DNA from 3 places in the Streptosporangium sp. NPDC023615 genome. Region 1 is predicted to be linked to each of the others. Evidence: riboswitches for the same ligand, from Rfam matches in the RefSeq annotation. Region 1 holds a riboswitch; each other region holds the start of a gene.
The links. A riboswitch is a leader RNA that binds a small molecule or an ion and turns the genes downstream of it on or off. The one in region 1 is predicted to bind cobalamin.
Positions count from the first base shown of each region.

Region 2: another riboswitch for cobalamin. It lies ahead of AB0G16_RS16010 (ribonucleoside-diphosphate reductase subunit alpha); the one in region 1 lies ahead of cobN (cobaltochelatase subunit CobN).
Region 3: another riboswitch for cobalamin. It lies ahead of AB0G16_RS28290 ((2Fe-2S) ferredoxin domain-containing protein); the one in region 1 lies ahead of cobN (cobaltochelatase subunit CobN).

Region 1 is NZ_JBFABE010000022.1:28,425-38,286, forward strand. It holds gene AB0G16_RS17820 (CHAP domain-containing protein) at 1-1,029, shown strand, start outside; gene AB0G16_RS17825 (siderophore-interacting protein) at 1,169-2,107, shown strand; gene cobN (cobaltochelatase subunit CobN) at 2,210-5,986, opposite strand; cobalamin riboswitch at 6,097-6,221, opposite strand; gene cobG (precorrin-3B synthase) at 6,305-7,585, shown strand; gene AB0G16_RS17840 (precorrin-8X methylmutase) at 7,582-8,208, shown strand; gene AB0G16_RS17845 (precorrin-2 C(20)-methyltransferase) at 8,205-9,862, shown strand, end outside.
Region 2 is NZ_JBFABE010000018.1:71,861-81,722, reverse strand. It holds gene AB0G16_RS16015 (ribonucleotide-diphosphate reductase subunit beta) at 1-410, opposite strand, end outside; gene AB0G16_RS16010 (ribonucleoside-diphosphate reductase subunit alpha) at 485-2,860, opposite strand; cobalamin riboswitch at 3,166-3,367, opposite strand; gene AB0G16_RS16005 (tripartite tricarboxylate transporter substrate-binding protein) at 3,372-4,454, opposite strand; gene glmS (glutamine--fructose-6-phosphate transaminase (isomerizing)) at 4,552-6,372, opposite strand; gene AB0G16_RS15995 (hypothetical protein) at 6,413-6,682, opposite strand; gene AB0G16_RS15990 (N-acetylmuramoyl-L-alanine amidase) at 6,842-9,163, shown strand; tRNA gene AB0G16_RS15985 (tRNA-Gly) at 9,201-9,272, shown strand; tRNA gene AB0G16_RS15980 (tRNA-Cys) at 9,298-9,371, shown strand; tRNA gene AB0G16_RS15975 (tRNA-Gly) at 9,442-9,513, shown strand; tRNA gene AB0G16_RS15970 (tRNA-Val) at 9,527-9,601, shown strand.
Region 3 is NZ_JBFABE010000052.1:4,178-14,039, reverse strand. It holds gene AB0G16_RS28315 (arabinofuranosidase catalytic domain-containing protein) at 1-76, shown strand, start outside; gene AB0G16_RS28310 (response regulator transcription factor) at 219-860, opposite strand; gene nhaA (Na+/H+ antiporter NhaA) at 870-2,237, opposite strand; gene AB0G16_RS28300 (helix-turn-helix domain-containing protein) at 2,533-3,105, opposite strand; gene AB0G16_RS28295 (cobalamin-binding protein) at 3,385-4,296, shown strand; cobalamin riboswitch at 4,361-4,488, shown strand; gene AB0G16_RS28290 ((2Fe-2S) ferredoxin domain-containing protein) at 4,935-5,318, shown strand; cobalamin riboswitch at 5,419-5,581, shown strand; gene AB0G16_RS28285 (ABC transporter substrate-binding protein) at 5,732-6,727, shown strand; gene AB0G16_RS28280 (iron ABC transporter permease) at 6,769-7,830, shown strand; gene AB0G16_RS28275 (ABC transporter ATP-binding protein) at 7,827-8,609, shown strand; gene AB0G16_RS28270 (replication initiator) at 9,064-9,561, opposite strand.

The DNA of each region.
Region 1 (9,862 bases):
GATCTGCTCAGGACCATCAAGACCGAGATCGGGTACCGGGAGGGACCCGGCCGGAACAGCAAGTTCGGCGAGTGGTACTCGGTCAACGTGGTCAAGGACCCGCAGTACAGGACGGCTCCCTGGTGCGGGATGTTCATCGCCTGGGCCGCGGAGAAGGCGGGCGTGCAGCAGTACGTCGGGCAGTTCGCCTGGACCCCCTCGCAGGCGCGCTGGTTCGAGACGAACGGCGCCTGGTCGCGTACGCCCGAGCCGGGGGCCCTGGTCTTCTTCGACTGGTCGGGCGGCAAGGACATCCCGGGAATCGACCACGTCGGCGTCGTGGAGCGGGTCGAGGGTGGAACGATCCACACGATCGAGGGCAACGTCGACCGGGTCTGGCTCAAGCGCAAGAAACGCGACCAGGACAAGGTCGTCGGTTACGGCCTGCCGCGCAAGGTCAAGGAGAACCTGGCAGGTGCGGTGCCCGGCGAGGACGGCGCCCCCGGGCAGGTGTCCGGCCTCATCGACATCCGCCCGGCGCCGGCCCGGGAGGCGGTGTCCCTGACCGCGGCGTCCCAGCCGCCCCCCGTCTCCGTGGAGACGGCCGTGATCGCCGGGCTGCTGACCTTCGTGCTGGGCATGACGTTCGTCCTCTCCCGGCGGCGCCCCCGGGTCTCCGCGGGGCGGCACCGCAGGAGGGACGGGTGGCGGTGGAGGGCGGGGGCGCCGACCGGGGAGGCGGGTCCGCGGACGAGGACGCACGAGGCGGTCGAGAGGGCCGAGGGGATCGGGGAGGCCGAGGAGCTCGGCGCCGCGGCCGGGGAGGCGGACCCGCCGGGGACATCCCCGGCGGAACGCCCCGGCGACCCGGTCGTGGCCCCGCACCTGTACGAGGCGGTCCGGGTGACCAGGCCCGGGTGGGCCTGCGAACCGTACCGGACATGGACCCCGGCGCCGAGGCCGGTCGCGGACGTGCCCGTCCGGGCGGAGGCCGCCCGGCGGGCGGCGGAGACCGGCGAGCGCGTACCGGAGTCGCGAAGGGCCGCGTGACGACGAGAACGGCGACGGCGACGGCGACGGCGAGGCGGTCACCGCGGCGGACGGGAGAACGGCCGCGACGCCGAGTTGATAAATAAGGTTAGGCAAAGCTAAGTTGCTGCCGACGGCATCTCCCATCGAAGGCGGCACGATGACAGCGGGCGGCGAGCAGACCCTGGAGCGCGCGGCGGAGGTACCGGCCTACCGCTGCCACGAGGTGAGGGTCGTGCGCACCACGCGGCTCAGCCCCGGTTTCCTGCGGGTCACCTTCGGCGGTGAGGACCTGGCGGGGTTCGCCGACCACGGCTTCGACCAGCGGATCAAGGTGATCCTCCCCCTGGCGGACGGCGGCCTGACCCCCCTGGGCGACGACGGTGACTGGTACCGGCGCTGGCGGGAGCTCCCCGACGAGCTGCGCAACCCGATCCGCACCTACACCGCGCGCGCGGTACGGCCGCACCTGCGGGAGCTCGACGTCGACTTCGTCCTGCACGGCGAGAGCGGCCCGGCCTCGCGCTGGGCGACCCACGCCGTCCCCGGCGACCGGGTCGTGGTGGTCGGCCCCAACGCGGCCTTCCCCGGTCCCACCGGCGGCCAGGAGTGGGCGCAGCCGGCCGGGGCGACGCACCTGCTGCTGGCCGGGGACGAGACGGCCGTTCCCGCCATCGCCTCGATCGTCGAGTCGCTGTCGGGTGAGGTGCCGGCCACGGCGCTGCTCGAGGTGCCCGAGGACGCCGACCGGCTCGCGCTCGACGTGCGGCCCGGCGTGCGGGTCGTCTGGCTGCCGCGCGGCGGCGCCCGTCACGGCGACCTGCTCGTGCCCGCCGTCCGCGAGACCCTGAGGACGCTCGTCACGACGAACCCCGCGCCGGGCGGTCCCGCCGGCGGCCTGGAGGACGTCGACGTCGACGCGGACATCCTCTGGGAGGTCCCGGAGGCCTCGCCCGGCGAGGGCCTGTACGCCTGGCTGGCGGGTGAGGCGGGCGTGGTCAAGCTGCTCCGCCGGCACCTGGTCCAGGAGCTGGGGATCGACCGTTCCTCGGTGGCCTTCATGGGCTACTGGCGGCTGGGACGCTCCGAGGGCAACTGACCGCACCGGGCGGGATCGCGTACCGCCTGCCCGGCCCTCCTCGCCGGACCGCCCCCGGCGGCCGTCCCGGCGGGGACGGCCGCCGGGAGGCGGTACCGCCGATCAGACCCCGTCCTCCAGGTCCCCCTCCGACTTGAGGTAGACCTCCTGCAGGTCGCGCAGGACGGCCGGGTCGGGATGCTCCCACATGCCCCTGTTCGCGGCCTCCAGCAACCGCTCGGCGATGCCGTGCAGCGCCCAGGGGTTGGACCGCGCCATGAACTCCCGGTTCTCCGGGTCCAGCACGTAGGTCGCGGCCAGCTTGTCGTACATCCAGTCGGCGACGACGCCGGTGGTGGCGTCGTAGCCGAACAGGTAGTCGACGGTCGCGGCCAGCTCGAAGGCGCCCTTGTAGCCGTGCCTGCGCATGGCGGCCAGCCAGCGCGGGTTGACCACCCTGGCGCGGAAGATCCTGGAGGTCTCCTCCGACAGGGTGCGGGTGCGGACGGCCTCGGGCCTGGTGCTGTCGCCGATGTAGGCGGCCGGGGCCTTGCCGGTGAGCGCCCGGACGGTGGCGATCATGCCGCCGTGGTACTGGAAGTAGTCGTCGGAGTCGGCGATGTCGTGCTCGCGGGTGTCGACGTTCTTGGCCGCCACCGCGATCCGGCGGTAGGCCGTCTCCATGTCCTGCCTGGCCGGTACGCCGTCGACGTCCCGGCCGTAGGCGAAGCCGCCCCAGACCGCGTACACCTCGGCGAGGTCGGCGTCGTCGCGCCAGTTGCGGCTGTCGATCAGCGGCAGCAGCCCGGCCCCGTAGGCGCCGGGACGCGAGCCGAAGATCCGCATGGTGGCCCTGCGCTCGTCGCCGTGCCCGGCCTGGTCGGCGAGCACGTGCGCGCGCACGTAGTTGAGCTCCTCGGGCTCCTCCAGGCCGGCCGTCAGCCGTACCGCGTCGTCCAGCATGGCCACCACGTGCGGGAAGGCGTCGCGGAAGAAACCGCTGATCCGGACGGTGACGTCCACCCGGGGACGGCCCAGCTCGACGGCCGGGATCGGCTCCAGCCCGGTGACGCGGCGCGAGGCCTCGTCCCAGACCGGCCGCACGCCCAGCAGCGCCAGCACCTCGGCCACGTCGTCCCCGGCGGTGCGCATGGCGCTGGTCCCCCAGACCGACAGCCCCACCGAGCGCGGCCAGTCGCCGGTGTCGGCGCGGTAGCGCTCCAGCAGGGAGTCGGCCATCGCCTGCCCGGTCTCCCAGGCCAGCCTGCTCGGCACGGCCTTGGGGTCGACCGAGTAGAAGTTCCGACCGGTGGGCAGCACGTTGATCAGCCCGCGCAGCGGCGATCCGCTCGGCCCGGCGGGCACGTAGCCGCCGTCGAGGGCGTGCAGGATCGCGTCGATCTCGTCGGTGGTACGCGCCAGCCTCGGCACGACCTCCAGGGCGGCGAAGCGCAGGATCTCCTCCACCGCCCCCGCGTCCGCACCGTGCGGGGCGCGCGCGCCGCCCGTTCCGCCGGCGTCGCCCGCCCCGTCCACGCCGTCCACGCCGTCCGCGCCGGTCATGCCGTCCGCGCCGGTCACGCCGTTCGGGCCGGTCACGCCGTTCGGGCCGGTCACGCCGTTCGGGCCGTCCGTCCCCTCCGCGGCGGGCGGGTCCGTCGACGGGCGCAGGACGGCGGCGGTCACCTCGGCGGCGGCGGACGCGTCCCAGCCGCGCTCCTCCATGCCCTCGACCAGGGCGCGGGCCAGCGTCTCGGCCTCGTCGACGCCGATCCGCGCGGCGCTGCCGTCCTCGGCCAGGCCGAGGGCCTCGCGCAGGCCGACGAGTGCCTGGCTGCCGGCCCACATCTGCCGGGCGCGCAGCATGGCCAGCACCAGGTCCACGCGCGGCGCGCCCTCGGGGGCGGCGCCCAGCACGTGCAGGCCGTCGCGGATCTGGACGTCCTTGACCTCGCACAGCCAGCCGTCGATGTGCAGCAGGAAGTCGTCGAACTCGGCGTCGTGCGGCCGGTCGGCGACGCCGAGGTCGTGGTCGAGCCGGGCGGCCTGGATCAGCGTCCAGATCTGGGCGCGGATCGCGGGCAGCTTGGCCGGGTCCATCGCCGCGATGGAGGCGTGCTCGTCGAGGAGCTGTTCCAGCCGGGCCATGTCGCCGTAGCTGTCGGCGCGGGCCATCGGCGGCACCAGGTGGTCGACGAGGGTGGCGTGCGCCCGGCGCTTGGCCTGGGTGCCCTCGCCGGGGTCGTTGACCAGGAACGGGTAGACGAGCGGCAGGTCGCCGAGCGCGGCGTCCGGGCCGCAGGAGGCCGACAGGCCCGCGGACTTGCCGGGCAGCCACTCCAGGTTGCCGTGCTTGCCCACGTGGACCACGGCGTGGGCGCCGAAGCCGTCGGCCAGCCAGCGGTAGGCGGCCAGGTAGTGGTGGCTGGGCGGCAGGTCGGGGTCGTGGTAGATGGCGATGGGGTTCTCCCCGAAGCCGCGCGGCGGCTGCACCATCACCACCACGTTGCCGGCGCGCAGCGCGGCCAGCACGATCTCGCCCTCCGGGTCGCGCGACCTGTCGACGAACAGCTCCCCGGGGGGCGGCCCCCAGTGACGTTCCATGCCCTCCCGCAGGTCGGCGGGCAGCGTGGCGTACCACTCGGCGTAGCGGGTCGCCGCGATGCGCACGGGGTTGCCGGCGAGCTGCTCCTCGGTGAGCCAGTCGCGGTCCTGCCCGCCGGCGGCGATCAGCGCGTGGATGAGCGCGTCGCCGTCCTGCTCGGTCACCCCGGGCAGCTCGCCCTCGGCACCGATGTCGTAGCCGCGCTCGCGCAGCGCCGCGAGCAGGCGCACCAGGCTGGCGGGGGTGTCCAGGCCGACGGCGTTGCCGATGCGGGCGTGCTTGGTGGGGTAGGCCGACAGCATCAGCACCAGCCGCCGCTCGGCGGGCGGCACGTGGCGCAGCGCGGCGTGGCGCACCGCGATGCCCGCCACCCGCGCGGCGCGCTCGGGGTCGGCCACGTAGACGGTCAGCCCGTCCTCGTCGATCTCCTTGAAGGAGAACGGCACGGTGATGATGCGCCCGTCGAACTCGGGGATGGCGACCTGGGTGGCGGCGTCCAGCGGGGACAGGCCGTCGTCGTTCTCCTCCCAGGAGGCGCGGCTGCTCGTCAGGCACAGTCCCTGCAGGATCGGCACGTCCAGCTCGGCCAGCGCGCCGACGTCCCAGGCCTCGTCGTCCCCGCCGGCCGACGCGGTCGCCGGGCGGGTGCCGCCCGCGGCCAGGACGGTGACCACCAGGGCGTCCACCGTGCGCAGCGCCTCCACCAGGCCCGGCTCGGCGGTGCGCAGGGACGCGCAGTACAGCGGCAGCGCCCGCGCCCCGGCGTCCTCGATCGCCGAGCAGAGCGCCTCGACGAACGCGGTGTTGCCGGCCACGTGGTGGGCGCGGTAGTAGAGCACGCCGACGACCGGCCCGTCCTGGTCGCGCGCATCGCGCTCGAGCGTCCCCCAGGTCGGGGTGGGGGCGGGCGCGGCGAACCCGTGGCCGGTGAGCAGCAGCGTGTCGGACAGGAAGCGGTGCAGCTCGGTCAGGTTGGCTGGGCCGCCGTGCGCGAGGTAGGCGTGCGTCTCGGCGCAGACCCCGCCGGGCACGGTGGACAGCTCCATCAGCTCGGCGTCGGGTGCCTGCTCGCCGCCGAGCACGACGATGGGCCTGGGCCCGGCGAGCAGGGCGTCCAGCCCCTCCTCCCAGGCGCGGCGCCCGCCCAGGAGGCGCACCACGACCACGTCGGCGCCCTCCAGCAGTGGTGGCAGGTCGGCGACGCCCAGGCGGGCGGGGTTTCCCAGGCGGTAGTCGGCGCCGCTCGCGCGGGCGCTCAGCAGGTCGGTGTCGGAGGTGGAGAGCAGCAGGATCACGCGGCACACTCCATCGGCGGTGTCGCACCGCGGTGGGGGAACGGCGAAAAGCGCACGGAGCATCCTCCCTCGGGGTCCTCGCCCCGGGTCGTCGTCGGCCGCGACGGCTGGAGTCTCCTGGCTCCCGGATCGGTGCTCGCCCCGGCCTTCCCACCCGTCTCCGGGCAGTGGCCCGGTTGAGGTTCGCTCCCCGGTCACAGTGGCGGGACCGCGCCGGAATCTCACCGGCTTCCTCCCAACGCCATCGCCACCGATGACACTACGGCAGTCCGACTCCCCGCAAGAAATCAACCGGAAACTGGTATTAGCATCCCGTGGGTGGACATTGGCGACTTTCATGGACGTTCCCGGCCTGACGCGTGTCCCGGGGCACTTCAGGTCCACGCCGCCGCGGACGGTGGCCTGGCCCGTGTCCGCGTGCCCGGGGGCCGCCTGACCCCCGTCCGGCTCCGCGAGCTCGCCGGGGCGGCCCGCCGTCACGGTGACGGGGCCGTCGAACTCACCTCCCGCGCCAACGTGCAGGTCCGGGGGCTGGGCCGGGGCGAGGAGCACGGGTTCGCCGCGCGGATGGCGCGGGCGGGCCTGCTGCCCTCGGCCACCCACGAGCGGGTCCGCAACATCCTGGCCTCCCCGCTGACCGGCCTGGACGGTCCCGGTGGCGCGGGGGTCGCCGACGTCACGCCGCTGATCGGCGAGCTGGACCGGCGGCTGTGCGCCAGGCCCGCGCTCGCCGCCCTGCCCGGCCGGTTCATGTTCGCCCTCGACGACGGGCGCGGCGACGTGGCCGGCCTGGGCGCCGACGCCACGGTCGTGCCCGTCGGGCCGGACCGGGTCGCGCTGCTCCTGGCCGGGACCGACACCGGCCTGCGCGTCGGGACGGACGCGGCCGTGACCGCGCTGCTGGCGGCCGCCGAGGCGTTCCTCGACGAGCAGGCCGCCCGGGACGTCACCGCCTGGCGGATCTCCGAGCTCCCCGACGGGCCCGCCCCGGTCGCCGCCCGCGTGCTGACCGCCCTCGGCGCGCGGACGACGCCCTTCGAGCCGGTACGGCCGCGGCCCGTGGCGCTCGGACCGGTGGGGCTCGTCGGCGGGCCCGCGCGCGTCGCGCTCGGGGTGGCGGTGCCCCTGGGACGGCTGACCTGCGCCCAGGCGCGGCTGCTCGCCGACCTCACCTCCGGCGGGGAGATCCGCCTGACCCCCTGGCGCGGCGCGGTCCTGCCCGGGCTGACCCGCGCCCAGGCCGCGGACGCGGCCGACCGGCTCCGGGCGGCGGGCCTGGTCGTCGACCCCGCCTCGCCGTGGATCGGCGTCACGGCCTGCGCCGGACGTCCCGGTTGTGCCAAGTCCCTGGCCGACGTGCGGGCCGACGCGGGCGCCGTCGTCGCCCTGGCCCCGCCCTCCCGGCGCCCGCACGGCACCGATACGCTCCCCGTGCACTGGGCGGGCTGCGCCAGACGCTGCGGCCGCCCCAGGGGGCGGGTCGCCGACGTGGTCGCCACCGGCGACGGCTACCGCCTGGAGCTGGACGGCACCGGCCTGACCTGCTCCGGCATCGAGGAGACCGCGGCCGCGGTGACGGCCGCCAGAGGGGAACTGTGATCGACTACGTCCGCGACGGCGCGGAGATCTACCGCCGCTCCTTCGCCACCATCCGCGCCGAGGCCGACCTGGGCGCGCTGCCCCCGGACGTCGCCCGGGTGGCGGTCCGCATGATCCACGCCTGCGGGATGGTCGACCTGGTGGACGACCTGCGCTGGTCGGCCGGGGTGGTGTCCTCGGCCCGCGAGGCGCTCCGTGCGGGCGCCCCGGTGCTCTGCGACGCCACGATGGTCGCCTCCGGGGTGACCCGGCGCCGCCTGCCCGCCGGCAACGAGGTGATCTGCACGCTCGGCGACCCCCGCGTCCCGGCCCTCGCCGAGGAACTGGGCACCACCCGCAGCGCCGCCGCCCTGGAGCTCTGGCGCGACCGGCTCCAGGGCTCGGTGGTCGCGATCGGCAACGCGCCCACCGCGCTGTTCCGGCTGCTGGAGATGGTCGAGCGGGGGGCCGGGCGTCCGGCCGCCGTACTGGGTGTCCCGGTGGGCTTCATCGGCGCCGCCGAGTCCAAGCAGGCCCTCGCCGAGCACCCGTCGAACCTGGAGTACCTGGTCGTGGTCGGGCGCCGGGGTGGGAGCGCGATGACCGCCGCCGCGGTCAACGCGATCGCGAGCGAGGAAGAATGAGCGACGACGTGGACGGCAGCATGGGCGACAACGCGGGCGACAACGCGGGCGGCACCGTGAGCGACGGCGCGGGCGTACGCGCGACCGGGCGGCTGTGGGGCGTGGGACTGGGGCCGGGCGACCCCGAGCTGGTGACCGTCAAGGCCGCCCGCCTGATCGGCGAGGTCGACGTGATCGCCTTCCACAGCGCCCGCCACGGCCGGAGCATCGCCCGCGCGGTGGCCGCCCCCTACCTGCGCGAGGGCCAGGTCGAGGAACCCCTCATCTACCCGCTCACCACCGAGACCACCGACCACCCGGGCGGCTACCAGGGGGCGATCGACGACTTCTACGCCGACTGCGCCGAGCGCCTCGCCGCCCACCTCGACGCCGGGCGCGACGTGGTGGTGCTGTGCGAGGGCGACCCGCTCTTCTACGGCTCGTACATGCACATGCACAAGCGCCTGGCGCACCGCTACAGCACCGAGGTGGTGCCGGGCGTGACCTCGGTGAGCGGCGCCTCCGCCGTGCTGGGTCGCCCGCTGGTCGAGCGCGACGAGGTGCTGACCGTGCTGCCGGGGACGCTCCCGGCCGGGGTGCTCGCCGAGCGCCTCGCCGCCACCGACTCGGCGGCGGTGCTGAAACTCGGCCGTACCTTCACCAAGGTCCGTGACGCCCTCGCCGAGGCCGGGCGCCTGGACGAGGCGTGGTACGTCGAGCGCGCCACCACCGGGCAGCAGCGCGTGGCCCCGCTCGCCGAGGTCGACCCGGACAGCGTGCCGTACTTCTCGCTGGCGCTGATCCCCAGCCCGGTCAACGCGGCACGCCCCGTCCCCGCCGGCTCCCCCGCCGTCGTCGCACCGGCTCCCGGGCCGGCCGCGACCCCGTCCACCACCGTGGCCGCCACCGCGCCCGCCGGCATGGCCGCGGTCTCCGTCCCGGCGTCCGGCGTGCCGGTCGGCGTGCCCGTCACCGCCCCCGTGGACCTGCCGGGCGACGTGCCCGCCGGCGTGCCGGGCACGGGCGGGCGGCGGGCGCGCGGCGAGGTGGTCGTGGTGGGGCTCGGCCCGGCCGGGCGGCCCTGGCTGACCCCCGAGGCGCAGGAGGCGCTGGCCGCCGTCGACGAGCTCGTCGGGTACGGCCCCTACCTGGACCGCGTCCCGCCCAACCCGCGCCAGCGCCGCCACCCCACCGACAACCGGGTGGAGGCCGAACGGGCCGCGCACGCGCTGGAGCTGGCCGTGGCCGGATCCCGGGTGGCGGTGGTCTCCTCGGGCGACCCCGGGGTCTTCGCGATGGCCAGCGCGGTGCTGGAGGTGGCGTGCGAGCCGAGGTTCGCCGGCGTGCCGGTCCGGGTGCTGCCCGGCCTGACCGCGGCGCACGCGGTGGCCAGCCGGGCCGGGGCGCCCCTGGGTCACGACTACTGCGTGCTGTCGCTGTCGGACCTGCTCAAACCGTGGGAGGTGGTCGCCGGGCGGATCAGCGCCGCCGCGCGGGCCGACCTGGTCCTGGCCATCTACAACCCGGCCTCCCGCAGCCGTACCTGGCAGGTGGCCGCCGCCCGCGACCTGCTGCTGGAGCACCGCGCCCCGGAGACGCCCGTGGTCGTCGGCCGCGACGTCGGCGGCGCCGCCGAGAGCGTGACCGTCACCACCCTGGGCGACCTGGACCCGGC
Region 2 (9,862 bases), on a different contig from region 1:
TCGGCCTTGTCGCGGATCGAGGGGATGTGCTCGACCGCGGCGAAGGCCTTGACCCGCTCGTCGTGGTCGGGCAGGTAGGTGTCCAGCAGGGTCAGGTAGAACTGGACGTGCACGGCCTCCTCGAAGAGCTGCCTGCTCAGGTAGAGGCGCGCCTCGGGCGCGTTGAGGTGCTGGTAGAGGTTGAGGACCAGGTTGTTGGCCACGATCGAGTCGCCGGTGGCGAAGAACGCCACGAGGCGGTTGATCAGGTGGCGTTCCTCCGGGGTCATCCGCGCCAGGTCGGCCAGGTCGGAGGCGAGGTCCACCTCCTCGACGGTCCAGGTGTTGCGGATCGCCGCCCGGTAGCGCTCGTAGAACTCCGGGTAGCGCATCGGCCGCAGGGTGAGATCCATGCCGGGGTCGAGCAGCATCGGAAACGGTGCCTTTCGTGGAACGGGAAGAGAACGGGGCGAGAAGAACAGGGCGGGAGGGGGCGGCCGGCGCCCTACTGGCAGGCGTCGCAGTAATCGGGGTTCTCCAGCGAGCAGGCGACGGCGCCGGGGTCGGCGACGAACCCGGCGGCCTCCGGCACCCCGACCCCTCCCCCCGCCCGGATCCCGCCCTGGTTCCCGCCCTGGGACGCGCCCTGGTTCCCATCCTGGGACGCGCCCTCCGGGGCCGCCTGGGCCTGCGCCGCCACCGTGGCCTGCGCGATCCGGGTGGCCGGGCGCGAACGCAGGTAGTAGGTGGTCTTGAGCCCCGACCTCCACGCGTAGGCGTACATCGAGGAGAGCTTGCCGATCGTCGGCGTGGCCATGAAGAGGTTCAGCGACTGGGACTGGTCGATGTAGGGGGTGCGCGCGGCGGCCAGGTCGATCAGCGCCTTCTGCGGCAGCTCCCAGGCGGTCCGGTAGAGCGGCTTGAGGTCGGCCGGGATCTCGGGGATGTCCTGGACCGAGCCGTCGGCCCGCTTGATCGCGTCCCGGATCGCCGGGGTCCACAGGCCCCTGGCCTGAAGGTCGCGGACCAGGTAGCGGTTGACCTGGAGGAACTCCCCCGAGAGTGTCTCGCGCTTGAAGACGCACGACACCTGCGGCTCGATGCACTCGTAGCAGCCGGCGATGGAGGCGATCGTGGCGGTGGGCGCGATCGCGATCATCAGCGAGTTGCGCAGCCCGGTCACGGCGATCCGCTCCCGCAGCTCGGCCCACCGCGCCGACGTGGCCGCGCCGTAGTGGTCGGGGTGCAGCACCCCGCCCGCGGCCCTGGTCTCCTCGTACGAGGGGTGCCGGCCCCGCTCGGCGGCCAGGTCGCAGGAGGTCGCGTAGGCGGCGAGCGCGATCTCCTCGGAGATACGGGTGGACAGCTCCAGCGCCTCCGGCGAGTCGAACGGCAGCCGGAGCGCGAACATGACGTCGGCCAGGCCCATCATGCCGAGCCCGATCGGCCGCCACCTCAGGTTGGCGTTCCTGGCCTCGGGGGTCGGGTAGAAGCCCAGGTCGATGGTGCGGTCCAGGAAGCGCACGGCGGTGCGGACCGTCGCCCGGAGGCGGTCCCAGTCGATCCCCGCCCCGGCGCCCGCCCCGGTCCCGGCCTCGATCCCCGCCCCGGCCCCGGCCTCGGCCTCGGCCTCGATCCCGGTGCCGGCTCCCGCGCCGGTGCCGGTGCCGGTTCCGGTTCCGGCGGTGCCGGACGCGGACAGGTGCGCGGCGAGGTTGATCGAGCCGAGGTTGCAGACCGCGGTCTCGGCGTCCCCGGTCACCTCCAGGATCTCGGTGCAGAGGTTGGACAGGTGGATGACGTTCCCCGGCCCGCCGGTCTGGTTGGAGGTCCGGTTGGCCGCGTCCTTGAAGGTCATCCAGCCGTTGCCGGTCTGGGCGAGCGTGCGCATCATCCGCCCGTACAGCGCGCGGGCCGGGATCTGCCGGACGAACCGGCCCTCGGCCTCGGCGGCCCGGTAGGCCTCGTCGAAGGCCGCCCCGTACAGGTCGGTCAGGTGCGGGACCTCCTTGGGGTCGAACAGCGACCACGTCGCGTCGGCCTCGACCCGGCGCATGAACTCGTCGGGGACCCAGTTGGCGAGGTTGAGGTTGTGCGTGCGCCTGGCCTCCTCGCCGGTGTTGTCGCGCAGTTCGAGGAACTCCTCGACGTCGGCGTGCCAGGGCTCCAGGTAGACGCAGGCCGCGCCCTTGCGCCGGCCGCCCTGGTTGACCGCGGCGACGCTGGAGTCCAGCGTGCGCAGCCACGGCACGATGCCGTTGGAGTGGCCGTTGGTGCCGCGGATCAGCGAGCCGCGCGAGCGGACCCTGGTCCAGGCGATGCCGATGCCCCCGGCGTACTTCGACAGCCGGGCGACCTGCGTGTAGCGCTCGTAGATGGACTCCAGCTCGTCGCGGGGCGAGTCGAGCAGGAAGCACGAGGAGAGCTGGGGGCGGCGCGAACCGGAGTTGAACAGCGTGGGCGAGCTGGGCAGGTAGGACAGCGAGGCCATGAGCGCGTACAGCTCGGCGGCCTCCTCGACGGTCTCGGACAGGCCGCAGGCCACCCGCAGGAAGAAGTGCTGCGGGCGCTCCAGCACCTCGCGGGTGCTCGGGTGGCGCAGCAGGTAACGGTCGTAGACGGTACGCAGCCCGAAGTACTCGAACCGGGCGTCGGCGTCCGGCAGGATCAGCGCGTCCAGGGCACCGGCGTGCGCGGCCACGAACTCCGCGAGCCGGTCCTGGACCAGCCCGGCGGCGTGGGTGGCGGCGACGGAGTCGGAGAAGCTCCGCACGCCGTGCCCGGCGGCCTCGTCGGCGATCAGCTCGGCCAGCATCGCGGCGGCGACCCTGGAGTTCTCCGGGTCGGTGATCACCCCCGCGGCGGCCTCGTCGATGGCCAGCCTGCGGTCGGCGGCCCCGTCCCCGCCGTCCCCGCCGTCCCCGCCGCTCCCGGCGCTCCCGGCGCGCGCATCGGGCCCCGCGGCGGTTCCCGCCCGCGGGCCGCTCTCCGCCGCGGTCCCGGCCGGCGCGCCGGTGGGCGTCACGTTCTTCGTCGCGGTCTCCGCCGCGGCCCGCGCCAAGGTCTCTGTCACGTCATGTCCTCGCTCGTTCGGACTTCCCCCTGCGGCTCCCGCCGGGGGCACGCGTCCGCGAGCGATTCCGGGCACGCCGGACCGCCTCGTTCCGCGAGCCCTCCCACGAGGCCCTGGACAACAACGTCACCGGCAGGTCTTCGGACTCACGGGCGCACCGCACACGCCTACCGGCCGTCGCTTCCCGGGCATGGTTCACCCAGTGCTCAATGACGGCTTTCGTTCCCGTTCACCGCTGCGGGGCAGTCCCGGACTCTCACCGGGTTCCCTCTTGCCTCGCCCCTCGCGGGGCGAACCAGCAACGATCAGGATCCTACATCTAGGGCCGCCTGACGCAACTACCCCAACAGGTTGTGTCTGAGGACGTCAAAAGGCCGAGTTCGTGAAGCACGCCCCGGGTCCGGCCGGTCTCGGTGGACAGCCACCGGCGGAAGTCGTCGCCGCCGAGGAAGACCCGGCTCCACCCGTTCGCCGCGCACAGGGCGCGCCAGTGCGGCGTGGCGTCGAGCCTCTCACAGAGGGCGATCGCCGCCTGCCTGTCCCCCTCGCTCATGCCCCGGGGGCCCAGCAGCCCGCACCAGTCGCTGTACTCCAGCCGGACGCCGAGCTCCATCAGCGTCGGCGCGTCGATCCCCTCGATCCGCCCCCCCGAGGAGACGGCCAGGGGGCGCAGACGGCCCGCGGAGATGGCCGGCAGCAGGGCGCGGGCCGATCCCAGCATGGCCGCCACCCGCCCCACCCGGAGCGCCTCGGCCGCGTCCGCCGCGGCGAGGTAGCCGGCGTACTCCAGCAGCCGGGTGTCCACCCCGAGGCATTTGCCGATCATGCCGTAGAGCACGTGGTCCGAGCCGCCCTCCAGCCTGCCCCCGACCGTCAGCCCGGCCGGGTCGCGGTGCAGCGCGGCGGCGAGGTCCTCGAAGGCGCGCAGCCGGGAACCGGCCGGGACGACCAGGGCCGTCCAGTCGCCCGCCAGGCGGGCGAGGGGGGTGGCGGCCTCCACCACGGCGGCGGTGTTCGCGATCTCCGCGGCGGCGACCATCGGCATCGCGGTGACGAGCAGCCTGCCCTCGCGGGCGAAGGAGACACCGGAGGCACCGGAGGCACCCGAGGCGGCGTCCCCGGCGTCCCCGGCGAGGCCGGGCGCGCCGGGGACGACGAAGGCGTCGCGCGGGGCCGACCCCAGCACTCCCGGCCGTTCGACGGCCATGACGGTGCGCGCCAGCCCCGAGCGGACCAGGACCGAGGCCAGCCGGCGCGCGATGCCGTCCCAGCCGTGGCCGTCGGCGGCGGGTTCGAGGAGGAACAGCCGGTCCACGGCCGCGCCCGCGGGAGCGCCCTCGCCGCCGCAGCCCGCGAGCACCACGGCCCCCGCCGCCAGTGCGAAAAACCCCCTGCGGCGCATAAGCGCCCCTTCCCCCGGGAACCCCCTGCACCCTAGGTTACGCTCATGTCACTTTCTGTCATAGTGCGGGGGGTATGACCGGTCGGCCGGGAGGTCCTCACTCCACCGTCACGCTCTTGGCCAGGTTGCGGGGCTTGTCGACGTCCCGCTCCAGCGCCACGGCGGCGTGGTAGGCGAAGAGCTGCAGCGGGATCGAGAGCAGGATCGGGTCCAGCTCGGTCTCGTTCTTGGGCACCACGACGCAGTCGTCGGCCAGCTTGGGGTCGGCGGTGCGGTGCCCGACCATGAGCACCCGCCCGCCCCGGGCGCGGATCTCGCCCAGCGTGGTGAGGTTCTTGTCCAGCAGCTCGTCGTCGGGGACGATCGCCACCGTCGGCATCTCCGGGCCGATCAGCGCCAGCGGGCCGTGCTTGAGCTCGCTGGCCGGGTACGCCTCCGCGTGCACGTAGGAGATCTCCTTGAGCTTCTGCGCGCCCTCCCTGGCCACCGGGTATCCGCGGACCCGGCCCACGAACATCATGCTCGGCGCCCTGGCGTACTTGTGCGCCAGCTCCCGGATCACCGGCTCCAGCACGAGGATCTCCTTGATCTGCTCCGGCAGCCTGCGCAGGCCGTCGCAGATGCGCCTGCCGTCGGCCGGGGACAGGTCCCGTACCCGGCCCAGGTGCAGCGCGAGCAGCGCGAACGCCACGGCCGTCGAGGTGAACGCCTTGGTGCTGGCCACCGACACCTCGGGCCCGGCGTGCAGGTAGACGCCGCCGTCGCACTCGCGGGCGATCGCGCTGCCCACGGTGTTGACGATGCCGAGCACCCGGCCGCCCTTGCGCTTGAGCTCCTGGACGGCGGCGAGGGTGTCGTAGGTCTCCCCGGACTGGCTGATCGCCACGTACAGGGTGTCGGCCTCCACCACCGGGCTGCGGTAGCGGAACTCGCTGGCCGGTTCGGCGTCGGCCGGGATGCGCGCCAGCTCCTCGATGAGCTGCGCGCCGATCTGGCCCGAGTAGTACGCGGAACCACAGCCGATGATCTTCACGCGGCGGAACGAGCGGGTCTCCCGCGCGTCCATGTTCAGGCCGCCCAGGTGCGCGATGTGGAAGCGGTCGTCCAGGCGCCCGCGCAGCGTCCTGGCCACGGTGTCGGGCTGCTCGGAGATCTCCTTGAGCAGGTAGTGCTCGTAGCCGCCGGTGTCGTAGTGGCCGGCCTCCCAGTCGACGGTGAGCGGCTCCTTGGCCGTCTCGCGCGCGTCGCTGGCGAAGGTGGTGAACCCGTCGGCCTTGAGCACCGCGATCTCGCCGTCCTCCAGGTGGACCACCTGGCGGGTGTAGCGGACCAGCGCGGCGACGTCGGAGGCGGCGAACATCTCCTTCTCGCCGATGCCCAGCACGATCGGGCTGCCGTTGCGCGCCACGACCACCTCGCCGGGCCGCTCGGCGTCGAGCACCGCGATGCCGTACGTGCCGACGACCCGCTTGAGCGCGGCGCGGACGGCCTCCTCCAGCGAGTCGGCCTCCCTGACGGTGCGGGCGATCAGGTGCGCCAGCACCTCGGTGTCGGTCTCCGAGAGGAAGACCACGCCCTCGGCCTCCAGCTTGGCGCGCAGCTCGTCGGCGTTCTCGATGATGCCGTTGTGCACGACGGCGATGCGCTCGTCGGCCGACAGGTGCGGGTGCGCGTTGACGTCGCTGGGCGCGCCGTGGGTGGCCCAGCGGGTGTGACCGATGCCCAGCCCGCCCTTGAAGCGCGCGGGCACGACCGCCGCCAGGTCGGCCACCCGGCCCTTGACCTTGCGCATCTTGAGCCCCTTGTTGGACACCACCACCCCGGCGGAGTCGTAGCCCCGGTACTCAAGACGCTGCAGACCCTCCAGCAGGATGGGTGCCGCGTCCTTGGGCCCCACGTAGGCCACGATTCCGCACATACGTCCGCTCCTTCTATCGGTAGACGATCCGGTGCGCCCGCTATCCGTAGACGATCCGGCGTAACTGGCGCAGGGAGAGTTCGGGTGCCGCGACGCGGCGGACCGCGAGCTCGGCGGCCACCCGGGGGAAGATCTCGTCGTTGACCATCCCCCTGGCCTTGAGCTCGGCGTGCCGCCGCCGGACGAACTCCTCGACGGGCTCGGAGAAGTAGGCCAGGACGTCCGCCACGACCCGCGCCGCCTCGCCCGGCCCGAGTCCGCTCGTCCGGGTCAGATGAGTGATCAGATCCTCGTGCGGATACCGCGCCATGGACACAGAGCAGGACCCTACGCATCCCGAGAAGAGAACAACAAGTTTTCTGCCCGATTTCGGGCAGAGAATCTCTTCAAATCTCAACCCCGTCAGAATGCGCGACAGTCGGTCATCTCTGATTACTCTAGGTAGTGACCAGAGAGGGAGGAACACACTATGCGCCGCCTGCCGGGGACCGCCGTCGTCACCGCTCTCGCCGTGCTGGTCTCGGTCGTTCCCGCACGCGCGGAACGCTCCGGTGAACAGGCGACGGCCCACCCGTCGCGCCCGGCACCGCCCGGCCCGGCAACGCCCTCCGCGCCCGGGACGGCCTGCGCGCCCGGGCCCGGTGCGGCTCCCGGGGGCAGGCAGGCCGCCTTCGCCGCGGCGGCGCGGGCGTACGGGGTGCCGGAGAGCGTGCTGCTCGGGGTCTCCTACCTGGAGTCGCGATGGGACGCTCACGGAGGGCTGCCCAGCGTCTCGGCCGGATACGGGCCGATGCACCTGGTCGACGGCCGGGCGGAGGGCGGCCTTCCCCACGGGGCCGGCGAGGACCCGCGCGGGGACGACAGGAGACCGCGCGTGATCCCGCTCCCGTCCGTCGCACCGGCCCCGCCGGAGGACACCCTGCGGCGGGCCGCGGAGCTGTCGGGCTTCTCCCCCGAGCGACTGCGGCGGGATCCCTGCACCAACGTCATGGGCGGCGCCGCGCTGCTCGCCGACCACCAGCGCGCCACCGGCGGCGACCCGCACGCCGGTCCCGCGGGCTGGTACGGGGCCGTGGCCCGCTACTCCGGCCCCCTCGGCCCGGGGTCCCGGCCGGGGACGGTCCTCACGGAGGCGGCGCGCTCCTTCGCCGACGAGGTCTACGCGACGATCCGCGCCGGTGTCACACGCGTGACCGACGACGGCGAGCCGATGACGCTGGCCGCGAGGCCCGGCCTGGTGCCCCGAACCCCGGCACGGACCTCTTCCTCACGGACGTCCTCCACGTGGACGTCCCCCGCCTGGACGGCACAGCGGCGCGCGCCCGATCCCGCCGCCGGCCGCGCCTTGCCTCCCGCCGCCCCCGCACGCCCGGTGCCCGCACGCCCCGCCGCCCAGCCGGTCGTACGCCCCGCCGCCGCGCCGACCGCCCGCCCCGCCACGGCGCGCCCTGTCACGGCGCGGCCGCCCGTCCAGGCCCGGCCCCCCGTCCAGGCCCGCCCGCCGGTGCAGGCCCGGCCACCGGTGCAGGCCCGCCCGCCCGTGGCGGCCCCCCCGGCGGGGCCCGACTGCCCCGCGAACGTCTCCTGCGAGTGGATTCCCGCCGTCTACCAGCGGCTCGCGGGCGGCGGCTACGGCAACCACGACCGCTTCGAGGGCCGCCGTGAGATCGACTACATCGTGATCCACGACGGCGAGACCACCTACGACGCCATGACCCGGCTGGCCAAGAACCCCGACTACCTGAGCTGGCACTTCACCATCCGGTCCCGGGACGGCCACATCGCCCAGCACCTGCGGGGCAAGGACATCGGCTGGCACGCCGGGAACTGGTACGTCAACTCCCGCTCCATCGGCCTGGAGCACGAGGGCTACCTGGCCAGGGGCGGCACCTGGTTCACCGAGGCGATGTACGTGGCGTCGGCCAGGCTGGTGCGCCACCTCGCGGACAAGTACGACATCCCCCTCGACCGGGCGCACATCCTCGGGCACGACAACGTGCCGGGAACCACCCCCGAGACCGTGAGCGGCATGCACGACGACCCCGGCCCCTACTGGGACTGGGGCCACTACTTCGAGCTGCTCGGCAGCCCGCTGCGCGCCTCGGGCGGCGAGAACGCCCGCTCCGTGCTGATCAAACCCCACTACGCCTCCAACAGCCCCGGCTTCACCGGCTGCCCCGGCGGATGCCGCAGGCTCGGCGCCGCCTCGGTCTGGCTGCGTACCCGTCCCTCCCCCACGGCGCCGCTGGTCAGGGACATCGGCAAGCACCCCACCGGCGGGTCCAGCTACAGCGTCTACGACCACGCCGCCCGCGCCTCCACCGGCCAGCGGTACGCGCTCGCCGAGCGCCGGGAGGGCTGGACCGCGATCTGGTACCTGGGGCAGAAGGCGTGGTTCAGCGACCCGGCCGCCGCGCCCACCTCTCTGCCCGCCTCCGGCCCGCTGGTCACCCCCCGGCCCGGCCGCGCCCCGATCAAGGTCTACGGCAGGGCCTACCCGGGGGCACCGGCCTATCCGGAGAACGTGCCCGTCCAGCCGCTGGCCCCCCTGCAGTACTCGATCCCGGCCGGGCAGGTGTACAGCGTCGCGATGACCCGGCGTGCCCGCTACCTCAGGGCCGCCTCCTACGACGCGTCCAGACACCGGATCGTCACCGGGAGGATCCGCTACCGGCAGATCCAGTTCGGGCACCGGGTCATGTTCGTCCGCGCCTCCGACGTCAGGCCGGTCACGGCGGATGATGCGCCCCGGTCGGGATTGGTGCGCACATCCGCCCGGGGAAGGCGCTAGAGTTTTCCACGTGCTCCGGAGTCGTCTCCGGGATCACGCGGAAGTGGCTCAGTGGTAGAGCATCACCTTGCCAAGGTGAGGGTCGCGGGTTCGAATCCCGTCTTCCGCTCCGGCGGGTCCTCCGGGATCCGGCCGGTGGAGTGGCCGAGAGGCGAGGCAACGGCCTGCAAAGCCGTCTACACGGGTTCAAATCCCGTCTCCACCTCCACGCACGACCGACGGACCCCCGGGATCCGGTAAAGTGGTGCGGGTGCCGAGGGGAAACCCGAAGCGGATACGCGGAAGTGGCTCAGTGGTAGAGCATCACCTTGCCAAGGTGAGGGTCGCGGGTTCGAATCCCGTCTTCCGCTCTGATTCACCCGAGGACGATTAGCTCAGCGGGAGAGCGCTTCCCTGACACGGAAGAGGTCACAGGTTCAATCCCTGTATCGTCCACCAGCGAGATCCCAGGCCGGCGGCCTGGGATCTTCTGCTTTCAGGCGGTCCGCCGCCCCGCCGGTGTTCTCGGACCGGCCACCGTCGCCCCGCCGGACGCCCTGGCCGCGACATCCTCCTCCCCGGACGAGCCACCCCTTTCGGACACGGGACCACTCCCCTGGTCGAGCCGCCGTCCTTCCCGGACAGGTCGCCGCCACCCTCCCGGTGTCCTCAGGACGCGACACCGCCGCCGGGGCGGCCCGCACCTCTCCGGCCCGCGCC
Region 3 (9,862 bases), on a different contig from region 1:
CATGGTCGCCGGGTATCCCTCCGACGCCACGGAGAACGCCGTCCAGGCCGACGTCGTCGCCGCCGGGTACCGCTGATCACACCCGTCCGCCGCCGGCCGCCCGCTCCCACGGGGAGAGGGTGGCCGGCGGCGGAGGCGGCGGATGGAACCTTCGTCACGTCCGCCCGTCCCACCGGGTGAACGGCCCCCGAAGTCGCCGCCGCGCGGGCGAGGCCCGTTCACCGCCGGTGATCGTTCTTCAGCCGCGCCGCCATGGCCGCCACCTGGGTGCGGCGCTGCATGTTGAGCTTGGCCAGCAGGTTGGAGACGTAGTTCTTGACCGTCTTCTCGGCCAGGAACATCCGCTCGCCGATCTGCCGGTTGGTCAGGCCCTCGCCGATCAGCTCCAGGATCTGCCGCTCCTGGTCCGACAGGGCCGCCAGCGGGTCCTCCCTGTGCGACCTCTCCCGCAGCCGCGACAGCATGGAGGCGGTGGTCTGCGGGTCCAGCAGCGACTGCCCGGCGGCCACGGTACGGACCGCGCCCACCAGGTCCGAGCCGTGGATCTGCTTGAGCACGTACCCCGACGCCCCCGCCATGACCGCCTCGAACAACGCGTCGTCGTCGGCGTAGGAGGTCAGCATCAGGCACGCCAGCCCCGGCAGCCGCGAGCGGACCTCGCGGCACACGTCCACCCCGCTGCCGTCGGGCAGGCGCACGTCCAGCACGGCCACGTCGGGCTTGAGGGCCGGGATGCGGGCGATGGCCGACTCGGCGGTGCCGGCCTCGCCGATCACCTCGATGTCGTCCTCGGAGCTCAGCAGCGCGGCCACGCCCCGCCGTACCACCTCGTGATCGTCCACCAGGAAAACGCGAATCATGTTCCGACGCTAGCCGCTGTCCGGACGGGCCGTATAGAGGCCAAGGTCCCCATCGGTCCCGGGGTGACCCCGGCCGGTCTGGTAGAGGTCGGGGACGCCGTCGCGGTCCTGGTCGACGGACTCGGCCTCGTGGATACGCCGGTAGACGCGGTTGCGCAGGCGCAGGATCACCGCTGCCAGCAGCGCCGCGGTCAGCGAACCGGCCAGGACCGCCACCTTGACGTGATCGTCGCGCTCGCTGCCGATCCCGAAGGCCAGTTCCCCGATGAGCAGCGAGACCGTGAAGCCGATCCCGGCCAGGATCGCCAGCCCGGCCACGTCCACCCAGGCCAGGCCCTCGTCCAGGCGGGCGCGGGTGAAGCGGGCCACCAGCCAGGTCGCGGCCAGGATCCCGACGGGCTTGCCGACCACCAGCCCGGCGACGATGCCCACGGCGACCGGGTCGGACAGAGCGCCGGCCAGGCCGCTCAGGCCGCCGATGGCCACCCCGGCCGACAGGAACGCGAAGATCGGCACGGCCACGGCGGACGAGAGCGGCCGCAGCCGGTGCTCGAAGTGCTCGGCCAGACCGGGCCCCGCCTCGGGTCCGCCCGCCTTCTCGCTGCGCACGACCGGGACCATGAAGGCCAGCAGCACACCGGCGACGGTGGCGTGTACTCCCGAGGCGTGGACCAGCGTCCAGGTCGCCGCGGCCAGGGGCAGCAGCAGCCACCAGCGGCGCACCCGGCGCTGCACCAGCACCGCGAACACCGCCAGCGGCACCAGGGCGCCCAGCAGCGGCAGCACCGAAAGCTGCGCGGTGTAGAAGACGGCGATGATGACGATGGCCACCAGGTCGTCGACCACGGCCAGGGTGAGCAGGAAGGTGCGCAGCGCCGAGGGCAGGTGACGGCCGATGACCGCCAGCACGGCCAGGGCGAACGCGATGTCGGTGGCCGTGGGGATCGCCCAGCCCCGCCCCGCGCCGTCCCCGGCGTTCAGGGTGAGCAGCAGGTACAGCACCGCCGGGACGATCACGCCGCCGAGCGCGGCCGCCACCGGCACCGCGGCCCGCCGCGCCTGGCGCAGGTCGCCGGCGACGAACTCGCGTTTGAGCTCCAGACCGGCCACGAAGAAGAAGATCGCGAGCAGGCCGTCGGCGGCCCAGGTCGCCAGGGTCAGGTCCAGGTGCAGGGCGGCGGGACCGACCGTGACCTCGCGCAGGGTCTGGTACCCGTCCGACCAGGGGGAGTTGGCCCAGATCATCGCCGCCACCGTGGCGACCAGGAGCAGGGCCCCGCCGACGGTCTCCCTGCGGAGGATGGCGGTCACACGGCTGGTCTCGGCCCATGAGCCCCGGCTGAACAGACTGGACACGCCGGACAGGGGATTGGACATGGGGCTCCGTTTCAGGGTCGGGTCGGAGACTGCCGACCAGACTTCCCGGCGCACCTATGGGGTCGATCCTATCGGTGGGCCCGGCCGAAGCCGCCGGGCAGGGGGCCCGTACGGCCGGATCTCCGGCGTTCTCCCAGGTCGTGGCGGTCCTGCCGGTGACCGCCGCGGCCGTCGTCGCGCGTCCCCGCCGTGATCGTCCCGATCGTTCCCGCGCCCGCCGTGATCATGCCCGTGTCGCCGGCGCCCGTGCCCGCCGTGATCGTCTTCGGCGCCCCCGTGCCCGCCGTTATCGTTCTCACCACGTCTGCGAGACCAGGGCGGGGGCCGGCCGGGGGGTCCTGCGCCCTCGCCCGAGCAGGCGGATACCGGTCAGCCGCAGGCCGCGGTGCAACTCCTCGTCGGACATCTCCGGGAAGGAAGCCGCGGCGCTGATCAGCCCGCCCAGCGCGGCGGTCAGGTAGACGCGTTCCCACGGGTCGGAGCGCCCGTCGTCGCACAGGCCGCGCATCTCGTCGCGGTAGCGCTCCATCCGCGCGCCGATGACCGGCCTGGTGCGGATCCCGGGGTCCCGGTCCATCAGGGTGATGACGGTCCGGTGCTTGACCAGGAAACCGATGAACCCCTCCAGCGGCGGCCGGGCACTCCCGGACGCGTTCTCCGCGGAGAGCAGTTCGAGATCGGCCAGCAGGGGGGCCAGCGCCGCGTCGAGCAACGCGTCCTTGGTCCGGAACAGGCCGGTGACCGCTCTGCCGGACAGGCCGGTGGCGGAGGCGATCATCTGCAGTGTCGTTCGCTCGTAGCCGTTCGCCGCGAACAGGTCGAGCGCCGCCCGGGCCACCTGCTCGTGGGCCCGTGCGGGCACGGTCATGGTCATCTCTCCCCCTGTCGTCACAGAGCCCCGATGGACCGGAGGACTGCTCTGGCGTGAGGGGTAACAATGCATATGCGCAGGTCATTCCACTTTGCCGGATGATTGCCGGGGGCCCCGCCCGTCGTGATCCACTGCCGCCCGGCCCTCTGATCAGACGAACGGCCGAGCGGGGGTCGCGGCGGCGGATCGGCGCGGGGCCGGCCCGCGCCGCTCCTCATGTGGATCTCCGCGCGCCATGACGACGGCGCGGGAACGAGGCGCGGCTAGGGTCGTGGTGTGCGAATCGTGTCGTTGTTGCCGGCCGCCACCGACATCGTGGCGGTGCTCGGGCTGGGCGGTGACCTGGTCGGACGGACCCACGAGTGTGATTGGCCGCCCGAGGTGGTGGAAGGGGTGGCGGTGGTCACGGCGGCCGGGTTCGCCGCGGACCGGATGAGCAGCAGGGAGATCTCCGACGCGGTGGGCGGCGCCGCCCACCGGGGCTCGTCGCTGTACACGCTCGACGTGGAACGTCTGGCGGACCTGGCGCCCGACGTGGTGCTGACGCAGGACCTGTGCGAGGTGTGCGCGGTCTCCTACACGGGGGTGTCGCGGGCGGTGCGGCTGCTCGACTCGGGACCGCGGGTGATCAGCCTGGAACCGCGCACGCTTCCCGACGTGCTGGACTCCGTCGGGCATCTCGGCGAGGCGCTCGGGGTGACGAACGTGGCGTCCCGGCGGGTCGCCGAGCTGGAGGACCGGCTCGCGGCGGTGCGGTCCATGGTCGCGGACCGGCCGAGGCCTCGGGTGGCGGCGATCGAGTGGCTGGATCCGCCGTGGCCCGCCGGTCACTGGGTCCCCGAGCAGGTCCGGGCGGCGGGTGGTGAGCCGCTGCTGGCCGGGGCGGGCGAACACACCACCGCCGTCGACTGGGAGAGGGTGCGTGCCTCCCGGCCCGAGGTGATCCTGTTGATGCCCTGCGGCTTTCCTCCCGAGCGGACGCGGGCGGAGTGGTCCTCGCTGTCCCTCCTTCCGGGCTGGGCCGACCTGCCCGCGGTCCGCGCGGGCCAGGTGTGGGTGCTGGACGGCCCGGCGTACTTCAACAGGCCCGGACCTCGCGTGGTGCGGGGGACGGAGGTCCTCGCCCAGGTGCTCCACGGCGTGCGCGCCGGCGCTCCCGTCGCACGCGGGGAGGCGCACCGGGTCTGACGCTTGATGCGCCCTTTGTCGCTGACGAGGGGTGTGCGAGCATGGTCGGCGTAGGCGAGCGCGGACGAGGAAGCCGGTGTGAGTCCGGCGCGGTCCCGCCACTGTGATCGGCGAGCGAATCCCGAACGAGCCACTGCCCGCAGGACGGGTGGGAAGGCCGGGACGAGCCTCGACCCGAGAGCCAGGAGACTCACGCGGTCGCCACCTCGAAGAAATTGGGGCGGATCTCCCCAAGAGAGGAACGGTGATCGTCATGCCTGGACCTCGGCCTGCCGGCCCTGGGCGGTTCGGCCGCCGCGCGCGGGCCATCGCGCCCGGCCGCGGACTGCTCACCCGGGGAGCACTTCGGGGCAGCGGCGACCTGGTCGAACCCGCTCCCGGGCAGCCGTTCCTCGTCCGGCGCGGCTGCTGTCCGTACCACCGCCTTCCGGCGGCGACTGCGGCGACTGCGGCGAGTGCGCGCCGGCCGGCCCCGGCACGCGCCGCGAGCAGCGGGCCCTGCTCCTGCGACAGGCCGGAGGACCCGCATCAGCCACACCGACGGCTTCGGCCGCCGGCACCCCGCACGTGAAAGCCGCCCACGTCAGTACATGTGACGGTCGCGTGTCGCGCCGCCGGCCCGTCCGAGGGGGGAACGCATGAAAAGGATCACCGTGTGCCGGGACTGCTGCTGCGGGAGTGCGCGGAAGGCGCCCGCCCTCGACCACGGCGAGCAGATCCGCCGGCTGGCCGAGGTCGCGGACGTACGCGTGACCGAGTGCCTCGACGTGTGCGACCAGGCCAACGTCCTCGTCGTGCAGCCGACACCGGAGGGGCGGGCGGCCGGTGGCCGTCCGGTGTGGCTCGCCCTCGTCAACGACGAGAGCGCCACGGCCGATGTCGCCGAGTGGGTCCGCGCCGGTGGTCCAGGCCTGGTTCCGTTGCCGCCGATCCTCGAACTGCACCGTTTCACCCCGCCGCGCCGTCTCCCGCCCCGCGATGCCGATCCTCCGACGATGGACACCTCGGTCCCGCGCCGGTGACATCGGCCCGGGTGAGACCTGTCCGCCCAGGCTTATCGCGACCTTGACTCTGATGCGAATTTATCGCGATAAGGGCATCCCGCTCGTGTGCGCCGGCCCGGTTCGTGTGATGATGGTGCAAAGGCGAGCGCGGACGAGGAAGCCGGTGCAAGTCCGGCGCGGTCCCGCCACTGTGATCGGCGAGCGGATCCCCACCACGCCACTGCCCCTCCCCGGGGTGGGAAGGCGGGGACGAGCCTCGACCCGAGAGCCAGGAGACTCACGCGGTCGCCTCCTCGATGAACTGGGGCGGATCTCCCCGGGGAGGAGTGGGGCTCTCGTGCCCGTCGAGCCGGTGGCCGCGCCGAGAAGCCCTGTGGCATTCCCTCTTTCAGATCCGCCCCGTCGTGCAGATTCCGTGAGAGGAACACGTCATGACGGGCAGACGCCCCACCTCCCTCCTGCTCGCCTTCTTGGTGTCCGGAGTGCTGGCCGCCTGCGGCGGCGCCCCGGCTGAGAACGTCCCGGCCGCCGCCCCGGCGGCCTCCGCGCCCGCGGGCTTCCCGGTCACTCTCGACAACTGCGGTGTGAAGAGCACCTACGAGCAGCCACCGCGGCGGGCGATATCGATGAACCAGCACGCCACCGAGGTGATGCTGGCGCTCGGCCTGGAAAAATCGATGATCGGTACCGCCTACCTCGACGACAGGGTACTGCCGCAGTACAAGGCGGCCTACGACGCCGTCAAGGTCGTCTCGAAGGAGTATCCGGCGTACGAGGCCCTGCTGGCCGAGGAGCCCGACTTCGTCTACGGCGGCTTCGCCAGCACCTTCGACGAGAAGGAGGGCCGCAGCCGCGACACCCTGCACAAGGCCGGCATCAAGACGTACCTGAACGTCGAGGAGTGCGCCGAAGGGGCGGTGCCGATGGACCTGATCGACACCGAGATCCGCAACGTCGCGAAGATCTTCGGCGTCTCCGACCGGGCCGAACCGTTGATCACCACATTGCGGGCGACCCTCGACGGGGTGAGGACCACGCTCGGCGAGGCCGACCCGGTCAAGGTGTTCGTCTACGACAGCGGTGACAAGACCGCCTTCACCGCCGGGGGCAGGGGTGTCGGCAACGAGATCATCAAGCTGGCCGGAGCGGAGAACGTGTTCGCCGACGTCGACAAGGTGTGGGGGGATGTGTCGTTCGAGCAGGTCGCCGAGCGTGCCCCCGACTGGGTCGTCGTCTACGACTACGGCGACCGGCCGGTGGCCGACAAGGAGAGGTTCCTGCTGGCCAACCCAGCACTGAAGGACGTGCCGGCCATCAAGAACAGGCGGTTCGCGGTGCTGCCGCTGTCGTCGGTGGTGCTCGGCGTGCGGGCGCCGGGAGCCGTCGAGGCGCTGGCCCGGCAGCTGCACGCCGACCGCTTCAAGTGAGACCGCTTCACGTGAGACCGCTTCAAGTGAGATCACTTCAGGTGAGCGAACCGGACGTGGGCGCCGTGCTGCCGGCACGGAGGCCGGGACCGCCCTACCCGGTCGTGATGCTCGTGCTCGTGTTCCTGCTCGGCGGTGCGGTCACCGCGGCCGTCGCGGCCGGGTCGGTGGCCCTGCCGGCCGGGCAGGTGTGGGGCATCCTGCTCCATCACCTGCATCCCGCCCTGGCCGAACCGGTCTGGACACCGGTGCGGGAGACCATCGTGATGGATGTGCGGCTGCCGCGGGTCGTCCTGGCCGGCGCGGTCGGCGCGGGCCTTGCGGTCTGCGGCATGGTCCTGCAGGCGCTGGTGCGCAACCCGCTGGCCGACCCGATGCTGCTGGGGGTCTCCTCCGGCGCCGGCGTCGGGGCGGTCACCGTGGTGGTGTTCGGCCTGAGCGTGTTCGGGGCGTTCAGCCTGCCGATCGCGGCCTTCCTCGGGGCGCTGGCCGCGCTGGTGGCGGTCTACTTCCTGGCCCGCTCGGGCGGGCGCATGACCACGATGCGGCTGGTGCTGGCCGGGGTGGCCACGGCAGAGGTCTTGTCGGCCGTGGCCAGCTTCCTGGTGGTGACCTCCAACGACCCGCACAAGACGCAGGCGGCGGTGCGCTGGATGCTGGGCGGCCTGGCCGGAACCACCTGGACGGTGGTGTGGATCCCGGCGGCGACCGTCGTGGTGGGGACCGCCGTGCTGCTCGGGGTGTCGCGCCCGCTGAACCTGCTGCTGGCCGGGGAGGAGGCCGCGGCCTCGCTCGGGCTGGACGTGCACCGCTTCCGGGCGGCGCTGTTCGTGCTGGTCGCCATGATGGTCGGCACGATCGTCGCGGTCAGCGGCACCATCGGCTTCGTGGGACTGATCATGCCGCACGTCGTGCGGCTGCTGATCGGTGCCGACCACCGCCGGGCGCTCCCGGCGACGGCGCTGCTGGGGGCGGTCTTCCTCATCGCGGCCGACCTGGCCGCCCGCACCCTGATCGCGCCGGAGGAGGTCCCCGTGGGCATCGTCACCGCGCTGGTCGGCGGGCCGTTCTTCCTGTGGCTGATGCGGAGGCGCTCCACATGACAGTGACCGTGGAGGACGTGTCGGTCCGCGTCGGCGGCCGTGACCTGGTCCACCGGGTCTCGCTGGAGGTCGCCGAGGGGGAGATGCTCGCCCTGGCCGGACCCAACGGCGCGGGCAAGTCGACGCTGCTGCGCACCCTCTACCGGGCGCGCAGGCCGACCGGCGGCCGGGTGCTGCTGGACGGCGAGGACGTGTGGCGCATGCCCGCCCGCCGCCTGGCCCGCCGGCTGGCCGCCGTCCTGCAGGAGAGCGGCGGAGACTTCGAGCTGTCGGTGTACGACGTCGTCGCCATGGGCCGCACCCCCCACAAACGGGCCTTCGACGGTGACGACGCGACCGACAGGGCGATCGTCGCCGACGCGCTGGAACGCCTCGACCTGGCAGGCCTGGCGTACGCGCCCTTCGACCGCCTCTCCGGCGGGGAGAAGCAGCGGGCGCTGATCGCGCGGGCGCTGGCCCAGCGACCGGCCACGATGGTGCTGGACGAGCCGACCAACCACCTGGACCTGCGCCACCAGCTCGACGCGCTGAACCTGGTGCGCGGCCTCGGCGTCACCGCCGTGGTCGCCCTGCACGACCTCAACATGGCCGCCGCGTTCTGCGACCGCGTCTGCGTCATGGACGCCGGCCGCGTCGTCGCGCTCGGCACCCCCGCCGACGTGCTGACCCCCGCCCTGCTCGCCGAGGTCTACCGGGTCGACGCCGAGGTGGCGATCCACCCGGAGACGGGGGTGCCGCAGGTGAGCCTGCGAACCGGAGGGAGCCGCCTCACGAACTGAACCCCCTTCGCATGAAAGGCCGGACCCGCCATCCGGTTCGCTCGCCGTGCGCTTTTCACGAACGGAGCTCCCGTGTGATGACGTTTTCTCACTGAATCTCAATTGATTCGGCCGTGCTCGAAATGTACGAGGACGAGCGTCCAGGATGAGGTGGGGTATGTCGACGGCTCTGGCTTTCTGCAGGGTCTGGTGCAGGCCGGGGGATTGGTCGGCCAGGACGTCGATGGCCTCGTGCAGGTAGCGGTAGGCGGTGACCCGTGACCATCCGAAGGCGATGCCGTGCGGACGAATGTCGGGCTTGCAGCGGAGCCAGACCAGCGCGAAAGTGCTTGGTAGAAGCAGGTCGGGCGTCGGGTGCCCGTGGGGGTGCCGCGACGTAGCCGCTCGTTGCAGAGCAGTCCTCCGACGTGGCGAACCAGTTCACGAGAAACGCCGAGCGTGGCAGGGTAGGCGATCACGTGGTTCCCGGTCTCGGAAGATCTTGTGATGAGACCTCATCTACCGGGGGCTCCACGCCCATTTCTGGCCAACGGCGGACCGTCCATAAGTTCGCCGAGATGTCTTGGCTGGTAGCGCAGGTCTGCTGTCGCCCACTTCGTTCGGCCTGAGAAAATCTCACTCGCTGGTCACCGACGCCGTCAAGGTCGGTGGAGAGGTAGACCGGTCGCACGTCGAGTTGGTCACCCCAGCGCAGCAGGACCGACGGAGGAGCGTCCGGCGACTGCTTGGAGGCGGGCACCACGACCTGTGCGGCGGCCTGCCGGATCGCGGTGTCCAGCAGCGGGACGGTCGCCCGGCCCGGGGCAGGGGAGGCAGGGCCGTCCGGGCCGTCGAGGCGGATCACCGCGTGGAAGTGGACCAGGCCGCGCGCCTGGTACTCGGCGACCTGGCATACGACAGGTGCAGACACCTCACGCAGGTGAGCACGAGGCGCGTCGAGCTGTCGAGCCAGGACAGCGGGGAGTGCTTCCGGTGACGGTAACGCTCACGTTCCTACGTCAAACGGACTGGACAGAGCGTCTGGGGCGGGACGCTCGCGTCGAGTGTCTTTGTTAACGCTCACATACGTTCATCAAGGCGTGTCCTCTGCCCGGCGGGCTTGGCTGTGGGTGGTGCGGCAGAGTAGACACGAAGCCAGGAATGCCTGTCAAGAATCGGCGGGTCCTGCATCCCGGGCCACTGTTCGACGACCGGGTCCCAGCTGCTTTCGCCCAAGCGTGTTCGCTGCTTCCCAGGAGCGCGGCGCGGTGAAA